Azospirillum brasilense: one gene and its partner. The protein of the gene in region 2 interacts with the protein of the main gene of each other region in a pairwise test. Links are inferred from orthologs where the notes say so. Each region holds a gene or a part of one and is shown on either strand. Other genes may lie near its edges. The genes, in order: H1Q64_RS12975 and H1Q64_RS04255.

What was found.
Region 1: the proteins of H1Q64_RS04255 (region 2) and H1Q64_RS12975 interact in binary tests that used the Escherichia coli proteins (3 or more experiments, as listed by UniProt). The link is inferred for Azospirillum brasilense from one-to-one orthologs.

Annotation. Positions count from the first base shown.
Region 1 is NZ_CP059449.1:2,718,137-2,724,517, reverse strand. What follows is about bases 1-2,869. They hold H1Q64_RS12975 (P-II family nitrogen regulator), read right to left. Parts: upstream 1,670-2,869; coding sequence 1,331-1,669; downstream 1-1,330. Other genes in these bases: H1Q64_RS12960 (NAD(P)H-hydrate dehydratase), read left to right, coding at 2,386-2,869; glnA (type I glutamate--ammonia ligase), read right to left, coding at 1-1,058. Outside these bases: more of H1Q64_RS12960, read left to right, coding at 2,870-3,852; H1Q64_RS12955 (malonyl-CoA decarboxylase), read left to right, coding at 3,958-5,523; tig (trigger factor), read left to right, coding at 5,873-6,381. UniProt on the Escherichia coli protein: P-II indirectly controls the transcription of the glutamine synthetase gene (glnA). P-II prevents NR-II-catalyzed conversion of NR-I to NR-I-phosphate, the transcriptional activator of GlnA. When P-II is uridylylated to P-II-UMP, these events are reversed.
Region 2 is NZ_CP059449.1:895,727-907,148, reverse strand. What follows is about bases 7,359-10,678. They hold H1Q64_RS04255 ([protein-PII] uridylyltransferase), read right to left. Parts: upstream 10,361-10,678; coding sequence 7,559-10,360; downstream 7,359-7,558. Other genes in these bases: H1Q64_RS04250 (hypothetical protein), read left to right, coding at 10,613-10,678; H1Q64_RS04260 (phosphatase PAP2 family protein), read left to right, coding at 7,359-7,536. In the rest of the region: murein biosynthesis integral membrane protein MurJ, read right to left, coding at 1-801; H1Q64_RS04280 (ATP-binding protein), read left to right, coding at 996-3,509; H1Q64_RS04275 (ABC transporter substrate-binding protein), read left to right, coding at 3,692-4,804; H1Q64_RS04270 (hypothetical protein), read left to right, coding at 4,990-5,391; H1Q64_RS04265 (replication protein RepA), read right to left, coding at 5,482-6,414; more of H1Q64_RS04260, read left to right, coding at 6,958-7,358; more of H1Q64_RS04250, read left to right, coding at 10,679-10,933; H1Q64_RS04245 (hypothetical protein), read right to left, coding at 10,956-11,422.

The DNA of each region.
Region 1 (6,381 bases), 1.8 Mb from region 2 along the record:
TTCGGCGAGGCGACGTACGGGATGCGGCAGGAGGCCGAACGGTTGCGGGCCGAGTAGGCCAGCAGAACCGGAGCCTCGTAGCCCGGGACCAGACGCTTGTAGGAGTTGGTCGTCGGGTTGGTGAAGGCATTCAGCGCCTTGGCGTGCTTGATGATGCCGCCGATGTAGTACAGCGCCAGTTCCGACAGGTCGGCGTACTGGTTGCCGGCGAACAGCGGCTGGCCTTCCTTCCAGATCGACTGGTGCATGTGCATGCCCGAGCCGTTGTCGCCGAAGACGGGCTTCGGCATGAAGGTCGCGGTCTTGCCGTAGGCGTGGGCGACGTTGTGCACGACGTACTTGTAGTACTGCATGTTGTCGCCGGTGCGGACCAGCGTGTCGAACTTGATGCCCAGCTCATGCTGCGAAGCGGCCACCTCGTGGTGGTGCTTCTCGACCGGCACGCCCATTTCGGCGAGCACGCTCAGCATCTCGGCGCGCAGGTCCGAGCCGCTGTCGACCGGAGCGACCGGGAAGTAGCCGCCCTTGACGCCCGGGCGGTGGCCCAGGTTGCCGTCCTCATAGTCCTTGTCGGAGGTGTACGGGCCTTCCTCCGAGTCGAACTCGTAGGACACCTTGTTCATCTCGACCTTGAACTTCACGTCGTCGAAGACGAAGAACTCGGCTTCCGGGCCGAAGTAGGCGGTGTCGCCGATGCCGGCCGACGCCATGTACTTCTCGGCGGCCTTCGCGATGCCGCGCGGGCAACGGGCGTAGGGCTGGCCGGTCGACGGCTCGTACACGTCGCAGAGGATGTTCAGCGTCGGCTGGGCCGAGAACGGGTCCATGACGGCGGTGGTCGGGTCGAGCTGGAGGATCATGTCCGACTCGTTGATCGCCTTCCAGCCGGCGATCGAGGAGCCGTCGAACATGATGCCGTCCTCGAACACGTCCTCGTCGATGGTCGAGACGTGCTGAGCGGTGTGGTGCAGCTTGCCGCGCGGGTCGGTGAAGCGGAGGTCCACGTACTTGACGTCGTGTTCCTTGATCAGGTCGAAGACCTTGCTGATGTCGGACATATCTCTTTTTCCACGCTTAAGAGGTTTGGGTCCCGCTGCGTCAAACCGACCGAGGGGCGGGTGACGGCGCTCGCGGCGGACGTTATGTCATGCCTTTCCCAAGCACACAACGTGACAGCACAAAAAGTCGCGCCCGGATGGGCATCCGCGCACGGATCGTTCCGCTCGCGGTTGCGACGGTCTGCGTCGGCCAGATCTGCGTCGGCCGGCTTTGCGTCGGTTGTGGGCGGGGCTGGTTCATGGTGGCCGGTGGTCGGGTTCTCGGGACGCGATCAGATCGCGTCGCCTCCCTTCTCGCCGGTCCGGATGCGGACAACTTCTTCCACGGGGGTGACGAAGATCTTGCCGTCGCCGATGCGGCCGGTGTGGGCGGCCTGCTGGATCGCCTCGATCGCCCGCTCCACCAGGGAGTCCTCCATCACCACCTCGATCTTCACCTTCGGCAGGAAGTCGACCACATACTCCGCGCCGCGGTACAGCTCGGTGTGCCCCTTCTGACGGCCGAAGCCCTTGGCCTCGGTGACGGTGATGCCCTTGATGCCGACTTCGTGAAGGGCTTCCTTCACTTCGTCGAGTTTGAACGGCTTAATGATGGCTTCGATCTTCTTCATGGGTCTCTCGTGTACGAGGTGCCAACGTCGGCAGGCACCGTCCACGGCTCTGCCGACAGTCCGATGTAAAGCACGTTGCGTGCCAATCGGAGCGGTTGCGATCCGGCTGCGTGGGATGCCGGGCCGCAGCGGGCCGATGCCACCGTGGGCGGCACGCGACTGCCAACGGATAGGGCGAAGTGAACAATATTTGTGCACAAGCTGCAAGCAATCCGCGCAGCCACACCCTTTCGGAGGGGCTAGTGCCGGCTTTTCAGATTGATCAATGCGGTGGAAAATAGAGCTTGACCCGACCCGTCCCTTGGGGCAAATAGGCGGCCCCGGTGGCGGTGGTAGCTCAGTTGGTAGAGCTCTCGGTTGTGGTCCGAGCGGTCGTGGGTTCGAGTCCCATCCATCGCCCCAGTCCCCCTTGACGGTGGATGCGCTTGCCTCGTGAGGAGTTCACGTCGGCGTTGCATCGATCGGAGCGGCGGGTGGGGTGTTTGCGGACGGTTCATTCCGTCCCCCGGTGGCGGTGGTAGCTCAGTTGGTAGAGCTCTCGGTTGTGGTCCGAGCGGTCGTGGGTTCGAGTCCCATCCATCGCCCCAGTTCTTCCTTCCAATTTTCGTGCCAGGCAGGCCACTCCTTTCATTCCTCCTGTGCCCGGCTATGCTGCGGCCGTCGCGGTGCTTATTGTGCCGGGTGACGGTGATGCGGGATTGCGGCGGGTGGAGGCTATGGACGAACTGCTTTCCGTGGCGGAGATGTACCGCGCCGACGCGCTGACCATGGCGGGCGGCGTGCCGGGGCCTGTTCTGATGGAAGCGGCGGGAGCCGCTGTGGTGCGCGCGGTCTGCGAGCGCTGGGCGCCGCACCCGACCGTTGTCCTGTGCGGGCCGGGCAACAACGGTGGCGACGGGTTCGTCATCGCGCGTCTTCTTCTCGAAGCGGGCTGGCCGGTGCGGCTGGCCCTGCTGGGGTCGCGCTCCGCCCTGCGCGGCGACGCTGCGGTGGCGGCCGGGCGCTGGACCGGGCCGGTGGAAGCCGCCGACCCCTGGCTGCTGGAGGGCAATCCTCTGGTGATCGATGCGCTGTTCGGGGCCGGGCTCGCCCGCCCGCTCGACGGCATGGCCAAGGAGGTCGTCGAGGCGATGGCGGGGCGCACCGTCGTCGCCGTGGACGTGCCGAGCGGCCTGCACGGCGACAGCGGCCAGGTGATGGGGGCGGCCCCGCAGGCGGCGCTGACCGTCACCTTCTTCCGCCGCAAGCCCGGCCATCTGCTCCTGCCGGGCCGGGTCCTCTGCGGGGAGGTGGTGGTCGCCGACATGGGCATTCCCGACACCGTGCTGGACGCCATCGCGCCGCAAACCCTGCTGAACGGCCCTGACCTGTGGCGGCAGCGCTACCCCTGGCCGCGGCTCGACGCGCACAAATACGCGCGGGGGCACGTCGTGGTGCTGGGCGGGGCGCGGATGACCGGCGCGGCGCGCCTGTCGGCACGGGGCGCCCTGCGCGCCGGGGCGGGGCTGGTCACGGTGGCCTGTCCGCCCGACTCGATGCCGATCTACGCCGCCGGCTCGCCCAGCCTGATCGTGACCGACGTGGCGGACCGCGCCGCCTTCGAGGCCCTGCTGGCGGACCCGCGCAAGAACGCGGTGCTGCTGGGGCCGGGGGCCGGAGTCGGAGCGGACACGCGGGGCTATGCGCTCGCCGCGCTGGGCGCTGGCAAGGCCTGCGTGCTGGACGCCGACGCGCTGACCAGCTTCGCCGAGTCGCCCGCCGACCTGCTCGACCGGCTGAACAAGCGCTGCCTGCTGACCCCGCACGAAGGGGAATTCGCACGGGTCTTCCCGGATCTCGCGGCGTCCGAAGGTGGCAAACTGACGCGCGCCCGCGCCGCTGCGGCGCGCTGCGGCGCGGTCGTCCTTTTGAAGGGTGCCGACACGGTGGTCGCGGCGCCGGATGGACGGGCCGTCATCAACGCCAACGCTCCGGCCGATCTGGCGACCGCCGGGTCGGGGGACGTGCTGGCGGGCATCGCGCTCGGGCTGATCGCCCAAGGGATGGACACGTTCGACGCCGCCTGTGCCGCGGTCTGGCTGCACGGCGAGGCGGCCAACGCCTTCGGACCGGGTCTGATCGCCGAGGATCTGCCGGACGCGCTGCCGGGGGTGTTGAGGCGGCTCAAGGCGGGGGTGCGCTGACCCGGCTTCCTCAGGGCATACATACGCCTGGACAGGGGGCTTACCCTTAAGGCCGGGCTCAAGCTATGGCTTGCCGAGAGCGCGCCCGCACGCCAGACTCTGGGTATGAGCGAGACGCCCGAGATCAAATCCGCTGAGACCCGGTCCAGCCCGTCCGTCCCGGCCCAGCCCCCCGCCATCGGGGTGGGAACACCGCCGGGCCTGCTCGACCGCACCCTGGACACGCTGCGCGCGGGCTGGCGCGAGATCGCCGCCTCCGCCCGCGGGGTGGTCGGCGCCGCGCCGCGCGCCAATCTGCCCAAGGAGGACGCGGAGCGGCTGAAGGAACAGATCGAAGCCTGCCTGGAGGGCCGAGGCGGCGAGGTGTCGGCGCGGGCGCGGGCGGCGCAGCTCGGCCGCACCTATCTGGCGCTGGACGGGCAGGGGCGGCGCAATTTCCTGATGATGCTGGCGCGCGATTTCGACGTGGACCGCGCCGCCGTCGACCGGGCGATGGCGACCTTCCAGACGGCGGGCGATCCGGTGTCGCGCGGCCATGCCGAGCGCGCCCTGCGCCGCGCGCTGGAGCCGCCCCGGCTGCGGCTGCTCACCCAGTTCAACGGTCTGCCGGAAGGGGTGAAGTTCCTGGTGGACCTGCGCGCCGAGCTGATGGAGATGGCGCGCGGCGAGCCGCTGCTCCAGGCGCTGGAGGACGATCTCAAGAGTCTGCTGCGCAACTGGTTCGACGTCGGCTTCCTGGAAATGCGTCGGATCACCTGGGACAGCCCGGCCTCGCTCCTGGAAAAGCTCATCAAGTACGAGGCGGTGCACGAGATCAGCGGTTGGCGGGACCTGAAGGACCGCCTCGACTCCGACCGCCGCTGCTTCGCCTTCTTCCACCCGCGCATGCCGAACGAGCCGCTGATCTTCGTCGAGGTGGCGCTGGTCCAGGGCATGTCGGACAACGTCCAGGCGCTGCTCGACCCCTCCGCCCCGGTTTGCGACCCGAAGAGCGCCGACAGCGCCATCTTCTATTCCATCTCCAACGCCCAGGTGGGGCTGGCGGGAATCAGCTTCGGCAACTTCCTCATCAAGCGGGTGGTGGACGGGCTGACCGGCGAGTTCCCCAACATCAAATGCTTCGCCACCCTGTCGCCGATTCCCGGCTTCCGCCGCTGGCTGGACCGGGAACTGGCCGAGCGCGGCGATTCGCTGCTCAGCCCGCCCGAGGCGGAACGCATCGCCGAGGCCATGACCAGTCATCCGGGAAACGGCGAATCGGAGACGGACAGCGACGCGGACGAGCGCCCGGTGCTGGCCGGAGCCCTGGCTCTGCCCTCCTGGCACGCCGACGAGGAGCTTCAAAAACAGCTTCGCGGCCCGTTGATGCGGCTGTGCGCGCACTACTTGACGACGGCGCGCGCGTCGGACCGCCGCAGCGAAAGGCCGGGCGCGGCGCCGGCGCGGGCGCTCGATCCGGTCGCGCACTTCCACCTCAGCAACGGGGCCCGCATGGAGCGGCTGAACTGGCTGGGCGACCGTTCGGCCAAGGGGCTGCGGCAGTCCTGCGGGATGATGATCAACTACCGTTACAAGCTGGGCGAGATCGACGCCAACCACGAGGCGTACCGGGGGGAGGGCAAGGTCAACGCTTCCTCCTCCATCCGGTCGTTGGGGAAGGGGGGCGGATGAGGCGGCTTGCCGTTCGCCGGGGCGCTTCCCTCGGGGCTTTCCGGGCCACCCACCAATGGCGTGCGGAACGGCGCCCATTTTGCCTGTTTGCGGCGCGAACCCTGTGCTATAGAGCGGACTTCGCCGGCAGTCCGTCGGGTGTTCCGCACCCGTCGCGGGCTGTCTATGCCATTGCGGGCGTGGCGGAACTGGTAGACGCGCCGGATTTAGGTTCCGGTGACTTCGGTCGTGGGGGTTCGAGTCCCTTCGCCCGCACCATGGCAACAGCTTGGACCGCATGGGAACACACGGTTTCGGGCCGCCCGGACGGGCGCCGCCGGGCCGGACAACGAGATAGGCTTTCGTTCCGATGAACATCACCGAGACCAGCGCCGACGGCCTGAAGCGCGAGTACAAGGTCGTCATTTCCGCCCAGGATATCGAACAGAAGGTGCAGGGCCGGCTCGAAGAGCTGCGCCGGACGGTGCAGCTCCCCGGCTTCCGTCCGGGCAAGGTGCCGGTTGCCGTGATCAAGCAGCGCTACGGCGGCAGCGTGCTGGCCGAGGCTCTGGAGGATGCGATCGCCGACAGCTCGCGCCAGGCGCTGAACGAGCGCGGCCTGCGCATCGCCATGCAGCCGAAGATCAACGTCGAGAAGTACGAGGACGGCGGCGACCTATCCTACACCATGGGCGTCGAGCTTCTGCCGGACATCGAGCCGGGCGATCTCAGCGGCCTGGAGCTTGAGAAGCCGGTCGCCACGGTCGAGGATTCGGCCGTCGACGAGGCGCTGACCCGTCTGGCCTCCGCCCATTCGGTGCAGGCCCCGGTCACCGAGGACCGCGCGGCCGAGACGGGCGACATCGCCGTGATCGACTT
Region 2 (11,422 bases):
GTAATAGAGGAAGGACACCGCCCCCGACGGCAGCAGCGAGGCCAGTACGACGTTCAGGAACAGGTTGATCTGCATGACCCCGGCGCCGATGGCCCCCGGCCCGACCAGCCGGAACAGGCGGCGCATCCCCTCGGTCATCCGCGGCAGGGTCAGGCGCAGCGTCACCCCCGCCGCCCGGCAGGCCCATCCCATCCAGACCAGCTGCACCACGCCCGACAGCGTCACCGCCGCGGCCATCGCCCGCCCCGGCTCCAGCCCCAGCCGCGGCGCGGTCAGCAAGGCGGCGATCAGCGTCAGGTTGAAGGCGATGGGGGCGGCGGCGAAGGGGCCGAAGCGGTCCAGCGCGTTCAGCACGCCGCCCAGCAGCGCCACCAGCGAAATCAGCGTCAGATAGGGAAAGGTCAGCCGCGCCATGTCGACGGCCAGCGCGAACTTCGCCGGCTCGTCGACGAAGCCCGGCGCCAGGACGTGCATCAGCGCGGGCATCCCCAGGATGGCCAGGGCGGTGAAGGGCAGCAGCACCGTCAGCAGGATCGCCAGCGCCTGCTCGGCGAAGGCCACCGCGGCGGCGCGGCCGTTGCGCTGAAGCTCCGCCGCGAACAGCGGGACGAAGGCGACGCTGAAGGCCCCCTCCGCGAACAGGCGGCGGAAGAAGTTGGGCAGTTTCAGCGCCACGAAGAAGGCGTCGGCCACCGGCCCGGCGCCGAGCACCGCCGCGGTCAGAATGTCGCGGGCGAAGCCGGCCAGCCGGCTCAGCAGCGTCAGGCTGCCGACGGTTGCGATGGCGCGGGCGAAACTCATCCGCCGACCGTCCCGTTCGGCGCCGATCCTTGCGGCGGCGGTACCAAAGAACCCGCAAAAGTTTGATTGCTCTCTATTTCCTGTATCATTGGTCGCCGGTTTGTCCATTGAAGGGGGAAGTCGGCTGGCGCATAATGACCATTAGGCAGTGTTTGAGGTCGGCAGTGCGACGAAGGATCGCTTTTCCGCGGGGGATGGAGGCTCGTCTCGTTCTTCCCGCCGTTGCGGTCGCCGTCGCCATCGCGGCGCTGTGGTGGACGCTGCTGACCCGCATCGACCGCGAGGAACGCTTCCTCGACCAGACGACCCGCCAGCACACGGCGGCGATGGCGCAGCTGGTCGAGGAACAGGCCATCGCCACCTTCCGCCGGCTGGACGATCTTCTGATCGACGTCGCCTCCCATGTCGAAAAGGACATTCCGCTCCTGATTCCCACCCGGCGGTCGTTCGAGGAAGGCTTGGCCGCCTCCATCCGGATTTACGACGCGAACAGCTGGCTGTCCATGGGCTTGGGGCGGACCACCACCCGCAATCCAGTGCTGGAGTGGGAGGAGTTCGCCCGGCACAAGTCGAACGCCCACCGGAAGGGGAATCAGAAGGGCTTCGTCATCGGGCTGCCCTTCGTCAGCCCGGGCACGTCGGACGTGTTCATCCCGGTGTCGCGCCGGCTGGAGGGGCCGGACGGGGCGTTTCGCGGCGTCGCCGTGGTGGACGTCCCGGCGGAGATCTTCTCCCGCTTCTATGGCCGGTTGGACCTGCCGCGCGACAGCTCGGTCGCCATTGCCCGCGCGGACGGCCCCCTGCTGGCCCGCCAAGCCCTTCAGGATCAGGTGTTCGGGCGCAGCTTCCGGGGCTCCGGTCTGTGGCCGGAGGCCGGCAGCGGAACGGTCCGGCACCATCGCGTCGTCAGCCCGGTGGACGGGGTCGAGCGCATCTACGCCTTCCGCGCCTCCGCCGACTACCCGCTGATGACGGTGGTCGGCGAGTCGGTGGAGACGGTGTTCGGCGCGTGGCGGCAGAACCGCTTCTATTCCATCATCTGGGCCGCCGCCGCCACCGCGGTGATCCTGCTGTTCACCACCGCCTTCCTGGTGGAGCTTCAGCGGCGGCGCCACGGCGACCGGGCGCTGCGCATCCGCAACCGTGCGATGGAATGGAGCGGCGACGGCATCCTGATCGCCGACGCCACCCGGCCGGGCGTGCCGGTGGTCTACACCAACCCCGCCTTTTCCCGGCTGATGGGGATCGGCCCCGGCGCCGCCGACGGGCGCGCCGCGCGGGAGGTGCTGGCCGGGCTGATGGGGGACGAGGCGGGGCTGGGCCCGCTGTGCGACGGCGCCGAGGACGCCGGGGACATGAGCGCGGAGTTCCTGCGTCCCGGCGGTGCCGCGGGTCCCGGTGCACCGGAGGTCTGGCTGGAGCTGCGCGCCTCGCCAGTGCGCGGCGCCGGGGGGAGGCTGGTCAGCGTGATCGCCACCGTCCGTGACATCACCGAGCACAAGACCGCCCAGGCCGCGCTGGCCGAGGCGCGGCGGGAGGCCGACCGCGCCAACATCGGCAAGTCGAAGTTCCTGGCGGCGGCCAGCCACGACCTGCGCCAGCCCGTGCAGTCGCTGATGCTGCTGATGGAGGCGCTGTCCACCCGCGCCACAGACCCCGCCATGCGCAAGATCCTGACCACCATGGACCGCGCGCTGGGCGCCCTGAAGATGCTGCTCGACGGGCTGCTCGACGTGTCGCGGCTGGAGGCCGGGGCGGTCGAGCCGAAGCGCACGGTCTTCCCGGTGACCGACCTGCTGGACCGCATCACCGCCAACAGCCGTCCGGTGGCGGTGCGCAAGGGGCTGCTGCTGCACATCATGCCCTGCGGCGCCCATGTGGACAGCGACCCGATGCTGCTCGGCCGCATCCTGCAGAACCTTGTCGAGAACGCGCTGCGCTACACCAACCGCGGGCGCATCCTGGTCGGTTGCCGGCGGCGCGGCGCGGTGCTGCGGATCGAGGTGTGGGACACCGGCATCGGCATCCCCACCGACCGGCAGGAGGACATCTTCCAGGAGTTCGTTCAGGTCGGGAACGCCAGCCGCGACCGCGACCAGGGGCTGGGGCTGGGGCTCGCCGTGGTGCGCCGGCTGACCGGCATGCTGAACCACCCGATCAGCCTGCGCTCCGAACCGGGGCGGGGGTCGGTCTTCCGGGTGGAGGTGCCGCTCGCCGATCCCCCCGTCCCGGCCGAGACGCTGCCGGAGGACTTCCCCGTGACCGCCCGCATGCGGGCCGGCGCCCGCGTGCTGGTGGTCGAGGACGACCCCATCGTGCGCGAGGGGCTGTGCGCGATGATCCGGCAATGGGGGCACGAGGTGTTTCCCGCCGCCAGCTTCGGCGAGGCGGTGGAGGCTTTGCGCCGTCACCCCGATCCGGACGTGATCGTCGCCGATTACCGGCTGGGCGAGGGGCACACCGGCACAGAAACCATCCGTGAGGTGCGGCGGCGGTCGAAGCGCCCGATCCCTGGCATCCTGGTAACCGGCGACACCGCCCCGGAGCGTCTGGCGGAGGCCGAGGCCGGCAAGTTCAGCATCCTGCACAAGCCCGTCCTGGCCGACGATCTGCGTCGGGCCATCGCACTGGCCCTGGCCCCGGCCGCGCTGGCCCCGCCGGCGCTAGCCACGCCGTCCGGCGCGGCGTCGCGCGAATTGGTCGACTGAACCAACCCTTCGCCATTCTAAAGGCCGTGTCATGCGCCGGGCGTGCGGCAGCCCGTGCCTGTTTGCCCATTGCGTCGAACCCGTCCCTTTGCTTGTTTGCCTGTTTCGGAGGCAGCGTCCGCGGTCTCCGACCCGAAAGCGTTCGACAAAAAGAACCTGTTCCCGGAGAGAGGAATCCACCCATGATCCGTGCGAAGCTGGCTGTGACCGCCGCCGCCGTCGCCCTGGGGGCCGGCCTGTGGGCCGGGGCCGCCCAGGCCGACATCACCATCGCGCTGGCCGGTCCGATGACCGGCGCCGCCGCCGCCTATGGCGAGCAGACCCGTGCCGGCGTCGAGGCCGCCGTGGCCGACATCAACGCCAAGGGCGGGCTGCTCGGGCAGAAGCTGGTCCTGACCATCGCCGACGACGCCTGCGACGCCAAGCAGGCGGTGGCCGCCGCCAACAAGCTGGTGAGCCAGAACGTCGCCGCGGTGATCGGCCATGTCTGCTCCGGTGCCTCCATCGCCGCCTCCAACGTCTACGGCGAGGAGGGGATCGTGATGATCTCCCCCACCGCGACCAGCCCGCAGCTCACCGACCGCGGCCTGAAGAACGTCTTCCGCGTCTGCGGCCGCGACGACCAGCAGGGCGAGGTGGCGGCCAAGCTGATCGCCGACCGCTACAAGGGCAAGAAGGTCGCCATCGTCCACGACAAGCAGGCCTACGGCCAGGGCCTCGCCGACGACGTGAAGCGCCGCCTGAACGCCGCCGGCATCACCGAGGCCGCCTTCACCAGCATCACCGCCGGCGAGAAGGACTATTCCGCACTCATCACCCGGCTGAAGTCGGACGGCGTGGACGTGCTCTATTACGGCGGCTACGATCAGGAGCTGGGTCTGATCGCCCGTCAGGCGGCGGACCAGCAGTTCCGCCCGCAGATCATCGGCGCCGACGGCATCCAGCCGCAGTCCTACTGGAACATCGCCGGCGATACGGCGGAAGGCACGCTGTTCACCTTCTCTCCCGACCCGCAGCGCAACCCCGCCGCCAAGCCGGTGGTCGAGGCCCTGCAGGCCAAGAACATCCGCACCGACGGCTTCACCCTGTTCGCCTACGCCGCGGTGCAGACCTACGCCGAGGCCGTGCAGAAGGCCAACAGCGCCAAGTCCGACGCCGTGGCGAAGGCGCTGCGCGCCGGCCCGTCCTTCGACACGGTGGTCGGGTCGCTGTCCTTCGACGACAAGGGCGACCTGAAGCAGCCGGGCTATGTGTTCTGGGCCTGGAAGAACGGCGAGAAGGTCCAGGTGGACTGAGTCCATCCGGCCGATTCGGAAAGGAAGGCGGGGCCACGGTGCCCCGCCTTTTTTCTGCCCGTCCGATTCTCGGCCCGCCTGATTCTCGATGGTCGGCGATTGCCAAGGGCCGGCACGAACCTTTTTCCCCGCTGCCGTGTTTGCGCAGAGGTAACCGAACACCGCCATTGGGCAGGGAGACCGCGATGCATCGCCACGCCGGACGCCGTTCGCGCAATCGCAGGACCGCCGGGATAATCCTGTGCGCCGGCCTTCTCGGCCTCGGCGCCTGCGCCTCGCTGGGGCCGCCGCGCACCGCGGAGCCCGCGCCTGGAGCGGTGGCGGCGTTGGATGGCATGGTGAAGGGACCCTGCAACCGTCCCGTCGCCTCCGTTCTGGCCGGGGAGGGGATTCCGGTCGGGCAGTTCCGGGCCGCGATCTACAGCGAAGCGCGCACCGGGCCGAGCGCGCGGGTGTCGCAGTACGAGATGTGGCTCTATCCGCGCGACAAGGCCGGCGTCCTCATCGTCAAGATGGACGAGAGCTGCCGCCCGATGCAGGTCTACACGCGGGAAGGCGTCAACGTGCAGGCCTTCAAGGCGGGGTAGGCGTCGCCTCGGCCGCTGGGACTCTGGCAATCGCCGACTCCGATTCCGGAGCCGGGTGGGTTGGCAATCGCCGACTTGCCTGCCGCCGACTCACCCGCGCGCGGCGGGGAGGATCTTGCGCTCCGGAATCGGCGGGGGCGAGGGGTAGAGCAGGACGCCGGTGTCGGAGAACTCCACCCGCGCCGCCTCGTAGACGGCCAGCGCCAGATCAAGCGCCACGCGGAACTCCGGCTTGAAGTGCTTCAGCTCCTTGTAGCCGCCGCCGAACTGGGTGAAGAGCGCCTTCCAGGTCACCGGAATCGGGTCGCGCAGCACATGCAGCCGGTAGGCCAGCCAGACATAGACGTCGATCGCCATCGAGCAGCCGCCGATGTGGCGGATCGCCGGCTCCCAGATCGGGACAGGGGAGCGCTTCAGCGCGGCGAAGAAGGTTTCCGACAGTTGCACCGTCTCGCGCCACAGGGTGCCCTGGCCGTCGTCGTCGCGCAGGCGGATGCCGCCGTTGACGATGTTCTCCTTGGCGAAGCCCTCGGCCCCATCCTTGTCCCAGAAGAAGGTCAGGCGGCACAGGTTGATGCGGGTCGCCTGCTCCTGCACCGCCTTGTAGGTGGACCCGCCGGCCGAGACGCCCATGCGGTCGAGCCAGTCGTTCATCGAGCGGCCCAGCTCGATCTCGCGGCTGTTGTCCTGGATGGCGCGGGTCTGGAGATAGAGCAGGATCAGCCGCGCCTTGGCGCCGTAGGGGACGCCGACCGGCATCAGGCTGCCGTCTCGCTTGCGCTCCTTGCCCGGTTCCACCAGCAGGGTGACGCGGCCCTGGTCGCGGCGCCATTCGGCGTCCGGCGCCAGCTTCCGGTGGGGCAGGCTGGTCAGGCAGAAGCCGGAGTAGGTGATGCCCAGCGCGTTGGACTCGTCCTCCAGCACCGCCGCCGCGACATCGACGACGCTGGCCCGCTTCGGGTCCACGAGGTTCCGTGCCTCGCGCCGGCCATGCGTCATGATGAGTTGGTGCACGTCGCCCATAGGTCCCCCCGTCCATTCTGCCTGCAGTCGATCATGCACCGCCCGGAGAGTCCATTTGGCGATCGCCGACGAGGCTAATTGAGACCTAATTGCTGGAGTCTATTTGCTAGGTCGGCGATTGCCTGGGGACGACTCGGGGGTGCGTCGGCGATTGCCAGAAGACTCGTCGGCGTTCGCCAAGGGACCGTGTGGGAATCATCGGTGACTCGGGACGACTCGGGCATTGGTCGGCGATTGCCAAGGCGGAGTGGAGCGGGCGAGTCGCGACTCGGGATTTCATGGGTGATCTTGGCGATGTCTGGCCGATGTCTGGGCCGGCGGTCGGCGATTGCCAAGGCGCCACGGTGGGCCGGTTTGGCAATCGCCGACTCCTCCCTCTCCTCGGCGGGTGAGGGGAAGCGGCATGGTCGGCGATTGCCAAGGCGGCGCCCCTCCGCGCCGGGCACTTCTGCCTTGCGGGGCCATGCGGGCACGAAACGCCAGCGCGGCTGTTTACGCTTGGCCTCCGCGGTGATTGGGGGCGTGCTTTGGGAGATCCGCGAGATGAGCGACGAGGGTTTCACGGACCGCGTTCTGGACGGCGTGAACGTGCTGGACGGAACCGCCCGCCGCAAGGCCGTCGCCCTGGGCGCGGAGGTGCCGGCTCTGCGCGACGGGCTCCAGGTGCCCAGCTCCCGCATGGTGCTGATGCCGGCGCTGGGGGCGCTGTGGGCCGCCGGGCTGGGCATGAATAAGCCGGGCTGGTCGCGCCTCGCCCGACAGGGGTTGCTCGCCATCGCGCTGGGGACGGTGGCCGGCAAGGGGATCAAGCGCGTCGTCTGCCGCGCCCGCCCGAACGAGGGCCGCGACCCCAGCCGCTGGGGCAAGGCCGACGGCAAGCACGCCTCCTTCCCCTCCGGCCACGCCATCAACATGTCAGCGCTGACCACGGCGGTCGGGCTGAACCGCGGCCTGTCCTCGGCGACCATGGTCAGCCTGGGCTTCGCCGCGGCGGTGGGCTGGTCGAGCCTCGCCACCGAACGGCACTGGGCGTCCGACTACGCCGCCGGCATGGCGACGGGCGTGCTGGCCGGTCTGGCCGCCGAAGTGATCGACGGCTGGGTGGAGGACCAACTGTCCTGAGGAACGGGCGTCACCCCCGTCCTCACCCCGCCGGATCGGCGAGCGCGTGCAGCAGCCGCTCGCGGATCTGGGCCAGCTTGCTCTCGTGGGTGACCTTCAGGCCGAAGACGTCCTTCACATAGAAGACGTCGATGGCCTTCTCCCCGTAGGTCGAGATCTTCGCCGACGAGATCTGCAGGGTCAGGTTGGTCAGCGCGCGGGTCAGGTCGTAGAGCAGGCCGGGGCGGTCGCGCCCGTTGACCTCGATCACCGTGTGGGTGGTGGAGGCGTTGTTGTCGATCAGCACGCGCGGCGGCACGTGGAAGACGCGGGTGCGGCTGGCGTGCGGGGCCTTGCGCTTGGTCAGGTCGTGCAGCGGCTTCAACTGGCCGGACAGCACCTTCTCGATCATCACCGACAGCTTGGCGAGCTTGTCGCCGCTCTCGAAGGCGCCGCCGCCCGCCGCGTCCTGCACGGTGAAGACGTCCAGCGCCATGCCGTTGGTCATCGTGAAGATGCGGGCGTCGACGATGTCCGCCCCCGCCGCCGCCAGCGCCCCGGCGAGGCGGGAGAACAGGCCGTGGTGGTCGGTGGCGAAGATCGTCACCTCGGTGATCGCCCGGCCGCGGTCGATGCGCGTGTTGACGGTCAGCGGCCGTTCGTCGCGCAGCGCCTCCCGGACCAGCCGCGCCTGCCGGCCCAGCGTCTCCGCGTCGAAGGCCAGCCAGTAGGCCGGGTAGCCGAGCGCGAGATGCCGTTCGAAATCGGCATCGTCGAAGTCGGACAGCTCGGCCCGCAGCGCCGCCTGGGCGGCCTGAATGCGGCGCCCGCGCCCTTCGACCGACAGGCCGCCGGACATCACCTCCTCCGAGCGGTTGTACAGCTCGCGCAGCAGCGTGGCCTTCCAGTTGTTCCAGCGCTGCGGCCCGACCGCCCGGATGTCCGCCACGGTCAGAACCAGCAGCAGGCGCAGCCGCTCCGGCGACTGGACGAGCGAGACGAAGTCGCGCACCGTCTTGTCGTCCTCCAGGTCGCGCTTGAAGGCGGTGTAGGACATGGCGAGGTGCCAGCGCACCAGCCAGGCCACCGTCTCCGTCTCCTCCGCCGTCAGGCCGAGCCGCGGGCACAGCTTCTCCGCCACCCGCGCGCCGAGGACGGAATGGTCGCCGCCGCGGCCCTTGGCGATGTCGTGCAGCAGCACGGCGACGTAGAGCGCGCGTCGCGACACCACCTTGTGGATCACCTCCGACGACAGCGGCAGCTCGTCGGTCAGCTCGCCCATCTCGATCTTGTGCAGGATGCCGAGAGCGAACAGCGTGTGCTCGTCCACCGTGTAGACGTGGTACATGTCGTACTGCATCTGCGCGACCACCCGGCCGAAGTCGGGGATGAAGCGGGCCAGCACCCCGGCCTCGTTCATGCGGCGCAGCGTGATCTCCGGGTCCTTGCGGCCGGTCAGGATCTCCAGGAACAGCCGGTTGGCCTCCAGGTCGGCGCGCAGCTTCGGCCCCACCACCGACAGCGAGCGCGTGATGGCGCGCAGCGCGTTGGGGTGGATGTCGATGTCATTCTGCTGGGCGGTGTGGAACAGCCGGATCATGTCCAGCGGCTCGTCCTTGAACTGGCGGTCGTTGCGGACGTTCAGCCGCTCGCCGTCCACCACGAAGCCGTCCACGTCCTTGCGGCGGGCGAGTGCGGCCAGCCGCAGGATGTTGAACTTGGGCGGGCGCTTCGATTCCGCCTCCAGCGCCGCGCAGAAGATGCGGGTCAGGTCGCCCACGTCCTTGGCGACCAGGAAGTAATGCTTCATGAAGCGCTCCACGCCCTTGGTCCCGGCGTGGTCGGTGTAGCCCATGCGGTTGCCGATCGACGTCTGGACGTCGAAGGTCATCCGGTCCTCCATGCGACCGGTCAGGTAATGCAGATGGCAGCGCGCGGTCCACAGGAAGTTCTGCGCCTTGGCGAAGCGCTGCGCCTCCTCCGGCAGCAGCACCTTCTTGCCGACCAGATCGTCGACGTCCTCCACGCGGTAGAGGTACTTGGCGATCCAGAACAGCGTCTGCAGGTCGCGCAGGCCGCCCTTGCCGTCCTTCAGGTTGGGTTCCAGCACGTAGCGGCTGTCGCCCAGCTTCAGGTGGCGGTTGTCGCGCTCGGCCAGCTTGGCCTCGACGAATTCCGGCCCGGTGCCGGCCACCACCTCGCGGTCGAAGCGGCGGCGCAGCTCGGTGAACAGCTTGCGCGGGCCCCAGAGGTAGCGGGATTCCAGGATGGCGGTGCGGATGGTCACGTCGGCCTTGGACTGGCGGATGCAGTCGTCGACGCTGCGCACGGCGTGACCGACCTTCAGCCCGAGGTCCCACAGGATGTAGAGCATGTACTCCACCACCTGCTCCACCCGCGGGGTGCGCTTGTAGGGCAGCAGGAACAGCAGGTCGATGTCGGAGAAGGGGGCCAGCTCGCCCCGGCCATAGCCGCCGGTGGCGACGATGTCGAACACCTCGCCGGAGGTCGGGTTGGGCGAGGGGAAGATGTGGGTGACCGTGAGGTCGGCCAGCGAACGCACCACCCCGTCGGCGAGGTAGCAGTTCTGCCGCACGCAGTCCTCACCCGATCCCTTGGCCTCGAAGCGGGCGCGCACCTCCGCCCGCCCGTCGTTCAGCGCGCCGCGCAGTCGGGCGATCAGGGCGGGGCGCAGCTTGTCGCCGGTCCCATGCTCCGCCACCAGCTTCTCCAGATCCTCCGCCAGCTTGCGCCGGGACAGGATCGCGCGCTTGTTGGGGATGTTGGCGGTGCCGGCGTCCTTGGCGTCGGACGCGTCGGCGGAGGCGGCGCGGGTGGAGAGCATCGACAAAACGTGAGCCTTCCCAGGGATGCTAGGGGTGCGACGAACCGTGCGGCGTCCCGACTATAACGGGAAAGAGGATAATTCGCACGCGGCACACCAAAAGAGGCTGCCGTCTGTTTCCTGCATGATCCAACTGGGAGCGCTGCTGTGACGGCTGTGCTGGAACGGCCGTGCTGTGATGGCCGTCACTGACGCGCTCCATTCCAAAGAGGTAAGGAGTCGTCCGTGAGACACGCGCGAGGGAGGCCATTGATGATCCCGAACCCCGGAACGGCACGGCGGGAGCTGGCGAACCTCGGGAACGCCCTGACCCTGGCGGAGCGCGGTCTGCCGCGTCACACCCCGGCCGAGCTGATGGCCTGGCTGGTGCACGCCCTGGCGCTGTGCCCCGGCTCCATCGGCGACGCGCTTTTGTTCGAGATCTGCGGCACCGCCACCGACGCCAAGGCCTCCGACGCCATCAAGATCGCCCAGATCCGTAAGGGCTGGGCCGCGGTGGTGCGGGCGCAGTTCCGCCTGCGCGGGCTGACCGTGGTCGGCGGCGGAGGCGAGAGGCGCGCCTGCGCCGCCTGACGGACGGCGTTTCCTTCCCTGCCTACTCCTCGCGCACCGACAGGTGGATGTTGGCGCCGCCGTTGCCTTCGAGGATCTCGGCGGCCTCCACCTCGTCCTCCACCTCGGCGGTGCGCACCCACAGGATGACGCCGCCGGCCTCCAGCGCGCGGCTGAACTCGTCGGTGTCGGGGTGGCTGGTCAGCTCGTCCAGGTAATCCTTGATGGCGACGCCGCCCAGGCCGGCGGCGACGATGGCCGCCAGCGGCGCGGCGATCGGGCCGCCGACGATGGCGAGAAGCCCGGCGGTGGTCAGGGGGAAGGCGTATTTCAGCTCGCCCACCAGCCCTGTCAGGGCCTCGTCCGACGGGGCCGGCGGGCGCCGGTCGGCGGCCTCCAGCGAGGTGTGGCTGGCCAGCACCGACAGGTCGTCGCGGTCGAAGCCGGCGTCCAGAAGGGCGGCCACGGCCTTGTCGAACGCCTCGCGGGTCTTGAACAGGGCGACGACCT